DNA from 3 places in the Eubacterium sp. 3_1_31 genome. Region 1 is predicted to be linked to each of the others. Evidence: predicted binding sites of a transcription regulator. Region 1 holds the regulator's gene; each other region holds the start of a gene.
What was found. The regulator Rex, encoded in region 1, represses fermentation and respiration genes when NADH is low (regulators of the CRP and FNR family bind a similar motif). The targets are predictions, from matches to a motif close to ATTGTTAANNNNTTAACAAT.

Region 1 (3,292 bases):
ATGAGCTTATGGATAATTGTTATGATAGTGAAAAGGGAACCTTTCGGTTACGAGCAGGTGCGATTTTGGTTCGTGATGGCAAAGTGCTGATGATGAAAGGTAGATTAGCGGAAGGTGGTAAAGAAGTTATGTATTCACTGGGAGGTGCCATCATGTTTCAGGAAACTGCAGAAGAGGCAATCATCAGGGAAACAAAGGAAGAAATAGGCTTATCTATTCGTGTTAAACGACTGGTATGCATCCATGAGAATTTTTTTGATGTAGAAGATCTTGGCAATAATCATGAGGTATCCTTTTATTATCTGGTAGAACCTGTGCATGAAGAGGATTTAAAAAAGCCATTTCTTAAAACACCTTTAGAGGAGGCGGTTTGGATACCGATCGATGACTATCAAAGCTATGATGCCTATCCGGCTTTCTTTAAGGATACCTTGAAACAGTTGGATGATGAGCGGATACAAACCATCGTGACAAGGCTTGCGAAAGAATGTGAATGATGAAAAAGGAGAATGTACCGGGTAAGCATTTGTAAAGCACTTGATCAATGATTTAAAGAATAAAAAGATATAATTAAAAACATGAAAAGCACGTGATGAGCAAGCGCATAATCAATCACGCAGCCAATAAAGCAATCACAGAAGGTTAGGAGGAAAGAATCATGGAATACTGGGATATCTATACACAAGATGGCATTTGTACTGGACGCAGGGTAAAGCGTGGAGATGCGATGGCAATAGGAGATTACCATTTGGTCATTCATCTGTTGATTCTTGGTAAAGATGGTCGTCTGTTGTTACAAAAACGTTCAGATCAAAAAGAAAGCTTTCCCGGCTATTGGGATTTTGGCATAGGCGGAAGTGCTGTTAGTGGAGAAAATGCCCGGCAATGTGCACAGCGCGAGTTGCAGGAAGAATTAGGCATTTATATGGATTTTCAACAACGTAAGCCGGTTTTGCGCAGCTATGGACAACATTCCTTAGTAGATTTCTTTACCATTGATTATGCCGGAGGATTAGCAGATCTGACATTGCAAAAGGAGGAGGTCAGTGGTGTTTGTTGGGCAGATTTAGAAACTGTGCATCTGATGTGCAAACAGGGAATCTTCATCCCATATCAGCCACATTTGCTTGCTTTATTGTTAGACATGCATAAGCAGCAAGGCTTGCATTGTTCATCATAATATATCGGAAAGCTAAGTTTTCTTGCTTCTTTTTATTAGCACTATGAGATACGTATGACAGTACGTACAAGCCGTAAAAGTTCAAAATGACAAATTCTTCACAATTAAAAAAATTTGTGGTATACTAACAGAGGTGATGAACATGACAGAGAAAAATGTGCCAAAGGCTACGTTGCAGCGCTATCCGGTGTATCTGAAAGCACTGCGGAAACTGAAAAGCTCAGGAGTGGAAAGGATCATGTCCAAAGAGCTTGCCAGTGTTGTGAATATTGAACCAACGACGATTCGCCGAGATTTTTCCTTTTTGGGAAATCTGGGGAAACAAGGGTATGGTTATGATGTCAATAAACTGATTGAAATATTCAACCAGCAGCTTGGCATGGATTTCGATGAGAAGATCATTTTGGTGGGGGCAGGTAATATGGGCCGCGCTTTGATGAAGTATAATAAATGGGATTATGTTGTAGGTGAGATTGCCTGTGCATTTGATATTAATCCTGATCGCCAGGGTGTGCGTTTCGGTATTCCGGTATATGATATCAGTGAGCTGGAACAACGCATTCCGGATGGCTGCCGTATCGCCATCTTAGCCATCAGTGAAAATATTCAGCAGACGGTAGATCGTTTAATTGCCTGTGGCATCACAGGTTTGGTCGATTTTACCCATGTGCATATACAAATTCCAAAAGGGGTTGTATTAAAGAGCGTAGATGTGGTATCATCTATACAGGAACTTGTTTTTGAAACAAACAGTTTAAATGTAGAACGTTGAAACAGGACGATGCCTGCTAACGATGCATAGCGAATCCGGGATGGTGGAAGCCGGAGGCATACGAGCAAGCGGAGAACACCTGTGGAGTTGAATCGGAGAATAGAGTAGACGATTCCGCGAAAGGATGGCGTTAAGATCCGATAAGCAAGATGTCTGTCAGCAGAGGTATTTCTGACAGGAATCAGGATGGCACCGCGTAACTAACTTACGTTCCTGAAAGGGAACGTTTTTTTTGTTCCCTTAATGAATAAAAGGAGGAAATGAAATGTTTGAATTTATGACCATTCGCGAACTATATGAAATCGTATTAAGCGCATCTCATGTAGAACTAGACAGCTTGGAATATGTACAGCTGCAAGGTTGGATACGTACAAATCGCTGCAGCGGTAAATTAGGCTTTATCGAATTAAATGATGGTACGTATTTCCGCAATGCACAATTAGTTTATATGCAGGAATTGAAAAACTTCGCGGAAGTAGAGAAATATCCTACCGGCGCAGCTATTACCGTAACCGGGAAATTAAAATTAACACCAGATGGTAAACAGCCATTTGAAATTGTAGTAACAGAGGCTGTTTTGGAAGGTGATTGTGATCGTGATTATCCATTGCAGAAGAAACGTCACAGCTTTGAGTATATGCGTGAGATACCACACTTGCGTCCTCGTGCGAATTCCTTCTATGCCATTTTCCGTCTGCGTTCTGTATTGTCCATGGCCATCCATGAGTTCTTCCAGAACCAGGGCTTTGTCTATGTACATACGCCAGTCATTACCGGCAATGATGCAGAAGGTGCGGGAGAAACCTTTACAGTTACCACACGTGAAGATCAAAAGTATGAAGAAGATTTCTTTGGGAAACACGCTTCTTTAACGGTATCCGGACAATTGCATGTAGAATCCTTTGCGATGGCTTTTCGAGATGTGTATACCTTTGGACCAACTTTCCGTGCCGAAAACTCAAATACGACACGTCATGCCAGTGAATTCTGGATGATTGAACCGGAAATTGCCTTTGCGGACTTAGAGGATGATATGGATCTTATTGAAGATATGGTGAAATATTGTATTGATTATGTCTTGGAAAATGCACCGGAAGAAATGAAATTCTTTAACAGCATGATTGATAAGGAATGCATTGAACGTATCACCAAGGTACGTAACAGTGAATTTAAGCGTATGACTTATACGGAGGCGATTGAGCTTTTAAAGAAAGCCGATGTGAAGTTTGAAAATAACAAAATCGAATGGGGCATGGATCTGCAGAGTGAGCATGAACGCTACTTATGTGAGAAAGTAGTCAATGGCCCGGTCTTCTTGATTGATTATCCAAAGGATATCA
Region 2 (3,292 bases), on a different contig from region 1:
TGTAACGCCAACTTCCTGCAACATAGGTACAGAAACTTCTCCTGTGAAAGCACCTGTATCTTCAAAATGGCAGTTTTCAGCAGCTACGATTAAGTTTTTAGCACCTGCAACAGCTGTAGCTAATGCAGTATAAGGAGCGCCGATACCATAGGTAGCGTTGTCACTTGCCGCAACACCATCTACAGCTTCCATGAATTCTTTTGTTTCCTTCATGGTTTTATTCATTTTCCAGTTTCCGACAATAATTGGTTTTCTCATGATTTATTTTCTCCTCTAATGTTTTTTATTTATCACTGATAACAGCGATACCTGGCAGTTCTTTACCTTCCATGTATTCCAAAGAAGCTCCGCCACCGGTAGAAATATGAGAGAATTTTTCAGCGAATCCTAACTGGATTGCCGCTGCTGCAGAATCTCCGCCACCGATAACTGTTGTAGCTCCTGGTAATTCAGAAATTGCTGTACATACTTCCAAAGTACCCTTAGCAAATGGTTTCATTTCAAATACACCCATAGGTCCGTTCCATACAACTGTCTTAGCACCAGCTAATTCATTCTTGTACAGTTCAATAGATTTAGGTCCGATATCTAAGCCCATGTAATCTGCAGGGATGTTGTCATTGTCAGCAACAACTGTGTTTGCATCTTCTGCAAATGCATCAGCACATACATGATCAACTGGCAGGATCAATTTACCTTCAGCCTTAGCTAAATATTCTTTTGCCAATTCCAGCTTATCTTCTTCTACTAAAGATTTTCCAACATTGTAACCCTGTGCTTTCAGGAATGTATAAGCCATACCGCCACCGATCAGAACTTTGTCTGCTTTCTTCAGCAGGTTGTCAACAACAGCAATCTTATCAGATACTTTAGCACCACCGATGATTGCAACGAATGGACGTTCTGGAGTGTCAACAGCAGCACCCAGCATCTTTACTTCTTTTTCTACTAAGAAACCTAATGCGTTAGGTAAAATAGATGCAATACCAGCAGTAGAAGCATGTGCACGGTGTACGCTACCAAATGCATCTTCTACAAACAAATCACCTAAGCTAGCCCAGTATTTAGCCAATTCAGGATCATTTTTGCTTTCGCCTTTTTCATAACGAGTATTCTGAACAACAACGATTTCTCCATCGTTCAATGCTGCAACAGCATCTTCCAGTTCTTTTCCTCTTGTTACTGGTACGAAAGTAACTTTAGTATCAACCAGTTCACTTAAACGATCAGCTACACAACGCAAATCGTTTTTTGCTTTGTCTTCTTCTGTTTTTACTTTACCTAAGTGTGACATCAAGATAACTTTTGCATTGTTTTCAATCAGGTATTTAATTGTAGGTAACGCCTGAATGATACGGTTGTCATTTGTAATTTTTCCATCTTTTCTTGGAACGTTGAAGTCGCATCTTACGATAACGCGTTTTCCAGCAACATCTAAATCTTTTACAGTTCTCTTTGCCATTGTAAAATCCTCCTTATGTAACGGTCTTATTATACCACTAAGAGCCTTATTCGTAAACGTATTTTGCGAATTTGCGAATAAAATCACAATTTCTTAACAAGGGAAGATAACGCCGGTAAATTCTGAAAAATAACCACATAAATAGTATTTTTGTTAACGCTTTTATAGTATAATATGGATATCAAACATTCATAGCAAAAAATTATGGTTATAAAAAAGAGGGATGTATATGGATGAGTATAAACATAAAAAAGAGGAATTGATGAATCTGCTGGTACAGCATAGCAATGCGGATATGGATGATGAGTTTCAGCTGGCAAATGAGCTTCTGACATTAGGGGAAGCGCATAAAGATACCCATGCCATCGCCTTTGCTCACACCTTTCTAGCCGATTACCATCTGATGATTCGTGAACATGAAGCATGTCTGAAACATCTGCATATTGCATTAAACCTGGGAGAAGAATATCATTACACTGATTTATTACTACGCAACTACACCATTGCCGGTTTGTATTATAATTCTCATTTTGATGAAGTAAATGCTATTCAAAACTTATTAAATGCCTATAACTTAGCGGAGAATGAAAAAGATCTGCATCAAAAAATGGTAGTTTTAAACAATATTGCCACGATGTTTTTTCAAAAGGAAGATTATCAGGAAGCTCTGTATTATATTAAGATGGCATATCAAACCTTCTTGGATAAGAAAGCTACCATTATGACACATGCCGATTTGTTGGTTATCTTAAATCTGATACAGTTAGAAATCTTTAACGAACATTTAGATAAAGCCATAAAACGTTATCAAGAATATGCGGCGAAACTAGTATCCTTTAAAGCTTCGCCATTGTCGACACATGTCATTCGTTTATGTGAATTGTACCTTGCCAATGCCAGCAAACGTGTCGATAGTGTCAAACGAATTGCTGATTATTTCAGTGAAAGCAATCTTCATAAACATAAAAACCGGACCTATTATTTCACCTTCTACTGCGATATCTTTGCCATTCTCCTACAAATCAAAGATCAGGAACGAGCAGAAAAATATTTACAGTATATGGGAGAAATGTGTCTGGAGGATGATGTCGAACAACAGTTGCAATTGCATCGTAATTGGATTCGCTATGCGGAGTCTTTCCATTTAGAAAATGTCTTAATTAATTCCTATAAGCAATATTATATGTTACAAAAATTGGTTGAGGATATGACAAATAAGACAAAGTCAGAAAGTATGAAAGAAAAGATTAAAATGAACCAGATCATGAAAGAACGTGATCGTTTCCGGAATGAGAAAAATCAGTTAGAGGCGCAGATAAAAATTGATGGTCTCACCCGACTGTTTAATCGTTCTTATTTTAATTCCCTGGTCTGTGCGATGCATAAAAACCCGCATGTATCAACAATTGGTATCGTGGTAGCCGATGTGGATTATTTTAAAGAATTCAATGATTATTATGGTCATCATATGGGGGATAAACTGTTACAAAACGTTGCCCGCTGTATGGATGAAAACGGCGATTCGCGTTTCTTTGCTGCACGTTTTGGCGGTGATGAATTTATCACCTTATGCGTAAATATCACAAAGGAAGATATCTGTGAATACCTCGATCATATCTATGCCGAACTTGATCAAATCGGCATGGAGCATAAGATGAATAAAGCTGCTGAAAAAGCGACAATTTCCTGTGGCTTTACGATCTTTCAAAATGATGATCTATTCCGTTATGAAGATGCCCTTACCATGGCTGATGCTGCTTTATATAAAGCAAAGGCTGCCGGTAAGAATCAATATAAGCAATATTAAAAGCTCTTTAGAGCTTTCAGACT
Region 3 (3,292 bases), on a different contig from region 1:
CTTCAGCAGCTAAGTATGTGTAAGGTTGTCCGTTTTCTTTAGCCATCGCAGCCTGATAAACTAACAGACGAGCTGCATCTGTTTTTACCTGCATATCAGCCAACTGGAACTGTGTGTTCTGGAATTTAGAAATAGGGCGACCGAACTGTTTACGTGATTTCACATAAGGAACAACTTCATCAATTGCACCCTGAGCAATACCTAATGCCTGTGCAGCGATACCGATACGTCCGCCATCCAGTGTCATCATGGCAATCTTGAAGCCTTTACCTTCTTGACCTAACAGCTGATCTTTGCTTAAACGCACATTGTTAAAGATCAATTCACTAGTAGCACTACCACGAATACCTAATTTCTTTTCGTGCTGTCCTACTGTAAATCCTGGCATACCTTTTTCTACGATAAAGGCAGAAATACCATGTGTTCCCTTAGACTTGTCAGTCATCGCAAAGATTACATATACATCAGCTTCACCAGCGTTTGTAATAAAGATCTTTGTACCATTTAAGATATAATCATCGCCATCTTTTACAGCAGTTGTCTGCTGACCAGCAGCATCCGTACCGGCATTTGGTTCTGTTAAACCGAAAGCAGCCAGTTTCTTACCTGTACATAAATCAGGCAGATAACGGTTTTTCTGTTCTTCTGTACCAAATGCAAAAATTGGCCAAGTTCCCAGAGAAGTATGGGCAGATAATACAACACCTGTAGTACCACATTTCTTGCTCAGTTCTTCAACTGCCAGAATGTAGCTCAGGTAATCTGCACCTGCTCCGCCGTATTCTCTTGGGAATGGAATACCGAGCATTTTGCACTCTCTCATTTTTTCAACGTTTTCACGTGGGAAACGTTCGTCTTCGTCGACTTCTGCTGCAAGAGGTTTGACATCTTTTTCAGCAAACTCAGCGAATAGTTTCTTCATCATTTTGTGTTGTTCTGTTAACATGAAGTCCATAAGTGTTCTCCTCTCCTTGAATGTTCTTGAACTAATAGGATTCTTACATGCGCCTATATATAAATAATGTATATAACAGGCGGTATCCCGGCGTTTCGGGAGCCATAATCCATATATAATTTTATCCCTCTTTTTTCCTTTCGTCAACACAATTGTTAAAATTTTAACAAGTTTTAACAGAAACAAAAAACCCGTTTCATTAGCACCCTTTCTTCCTGTATTATCCTTACCTTTCCTGCTTACCATCCCTTTCTATTCATGAAAAGAAAAAATCTTGTATAAGTAGGTCATATCCTTGGCTCTTGATGTACACTTTAGTTAAATGCTTATGCTTTGAATCTAATCTTTTTTGGGAATTCTTAGTATTGTAGTCAAGATGCATCAAAATGATAACGTTTCCTCCTACTTATAAAGGGACAACATCCTAAACTTACAACACCCAAAAGTATGCATACAGAACTTATTAATTTTTTCACAAGCTGTTGACATCTGTATCCTTTTTCGGTATCATATTCATGTATGAAGTTAGTATTCATATCAAGAAAGGTTTCGAAAAAGAAAGACAGGTAGAGAAAATGAAAAAAACTTATGTTGTTAGCGCTAAACGTAGTGCAATCGGTAGTTTTCTGGGTTCTTTAACAACAGTTAAACCAGTTGATTTAGGTGCTACTGTTGTCAAAGCATTACTGGAAGACGCACACGTTGCCCCTGAAAATGTTGATGAACTGCTGTGTGGTAACGTATTAAGTGCAGGATTGGGGCAGAACATCGGCCGTCAGGTTGCATTGGCTGCTGGTATTCCTGAATCTGTTTGTTCACATTCCGTTAACATGGTATGTGGTTCCGGTTTACGTACCGTAATGGAAGGTGTTATGTCTATCCAGACTGGCTTCAATGATATCGTTGTTGCTGGTGGTGTAGAAAGCATGTCAGGTGCTCCTTACCTAATTCCTGCAAACACTCGTACAGGAAACAAAATGGGAGATTTCAAATGTACGGACCATATGATCTACGACGCATTAACTGATGCTATGAATGGTATTCACATGGGTGTTACCGCAGAAAATATTGCGAAAAAATATAACATCACTCGTGAAATGCAAGATGAATTCGGTTATGCATCTCAACAGAAAGCAATAGCTGCTGTTGATAGCGGACGTTTCAAAGATGAAATCGTTCCAGTAGAAGTAAAACTGAGAAAAGAAACTGTGATCTTTGATACTGACGAACATCCTAACCGTAAATCTACTCCTGAAAAAATGGCAAAACTTCGCCCAGCTTTCATTAAAGATGGTACTGTAACAGCTGCTAATGCATCTGGTATCAATGATGGTGCAAGCTTTGTATTATTAGCTAGTGAAGATGCTGTAGCAAAATATAACTTAACACCAATTTGTGAAGTTATCGGTATCGGCCAAGGTGGTGTAGATCCATTGACTATGGGCTTAGGTCCTACTCCAGCAATTCGTCATGCATTGAACTATGCAGGTCTGAAACTGCAGGATATTGAATTAGTCGAACTGAATGAAGCATTCGCAGCACAGAGTTTAGGTGTTATCCATGAATTAGTGGAAGAACACGGTATCGATCGCGAAGAATTCATGAACAAGACAAACGTAAATGGTGGTGCCATTGCACTGGGTCATCCAGTAGGTGCATCTGGTAACCGTATCTTAGTAACATTGATCCACGAAATGATCAAACGTGATGCAAAAGTTGGTTTAGCATCTCTGTGTATCGGTGGCGGACAGGGTACTGCTGTTATCGTAAAACGTCCTTAAGAAATAACGCAAAACATCGGTGTATTTACCGATGTTTTTTTTGTATGTACTTCTATCATACGTTCGTATGATTAAATACTGTATTGAGACTTGTTTATGCCCTTTCTTCAATCCCTGTATCTGCTCTTTTCATCCCGATAAAATAAAAAAATGATGTTTCAACACCATCGACATATAGTTTAAAGATTTTTTTCTCTTATTTGTATTCATATAATACCATAAATTCATCATTTTTTCAAGACTATACCTCGCTTCCTATTTGTGATAAAACTCTTTACATGAAAGGAAGTGATCATCAATGCATACGACATCTCAAGCTTTATCCGTCAATCAAACGCTCAATCAACAACTTCAATCTTATGGATACCATCTGCGTGCAGAAGATATGACAGCCTTAAAACAAAGTGTGCAGCATGCTTGTAGCGCTTTTGACTTGGTAGAGAGTGACTATCACATCTTATATGAGCTGATAAAAGCGCTGGCTGCCTCCCCTTATGCAGATGCAACACGATATTTACCCATGCTTCATGATGCCATATTTTCCTATTATCAATTA

Region 2: ACESSZ_RS15110 (phosphoglycerate kinase) is a predicted target of Rex. The motif match lies at 1,533-1,552, and genes of this name have one in related genera.
Region 3: ACESSZ_RS08810 (acetyl-CoA C-acetyltransferase) is a predicted target of Rex. The motif match lies at 1,415-1,434, and genes of this name have one in related genera.

What each region holds. Positions count from the first base shown of each region.
Region 1 is NZ_CAXUBY010000060.1:3,304-6,595, forward strand. It holds gene ACESSZ_RS15205 (NUDIX hydrolase) at 9-497, shown strand; gene ACESSZ_RS15210 (NUDIX hydrolase) at 659-1,180, shown strand; gene ACESSZ_RS15215 (redox-sensing transcriptional repressor Rex) at 1,323-1,952, shown strand; gene asnS (asparagine--tRNA ligase) at 2,218-3,292, shown strand, end outside.
Region 2 is NZ_CAXUBY010000059.1:69-3,360, reverse strand. It holds gene tpiA (triose-phosphate isomerase) at 1-258, opposite strand, end outside; gene ACESSZ_RS15110 (phosphoglycerate kinase) at 284-1,462, opposite strand; gene ACESSZ_RS15105 (GGDEF domain-containing protein) at 1,692-3,269, shown strand.
Region 3 is NZ_CAXUBY010000018.1:25,542-28,833, reverse strand. It holds gene ACESSZ_RS08815 (acyl-CoA dehydrogenase) at 1-955, opposite strand, end outside; gene ACESSZ_RS08810 (acetyl-CoA C-acetyltransferase) at 1,531-2,736, shown strand; gene ACESSZ_RS08805 (DUF6323 family protein) at 3,035-3,292, shown strand, end outside.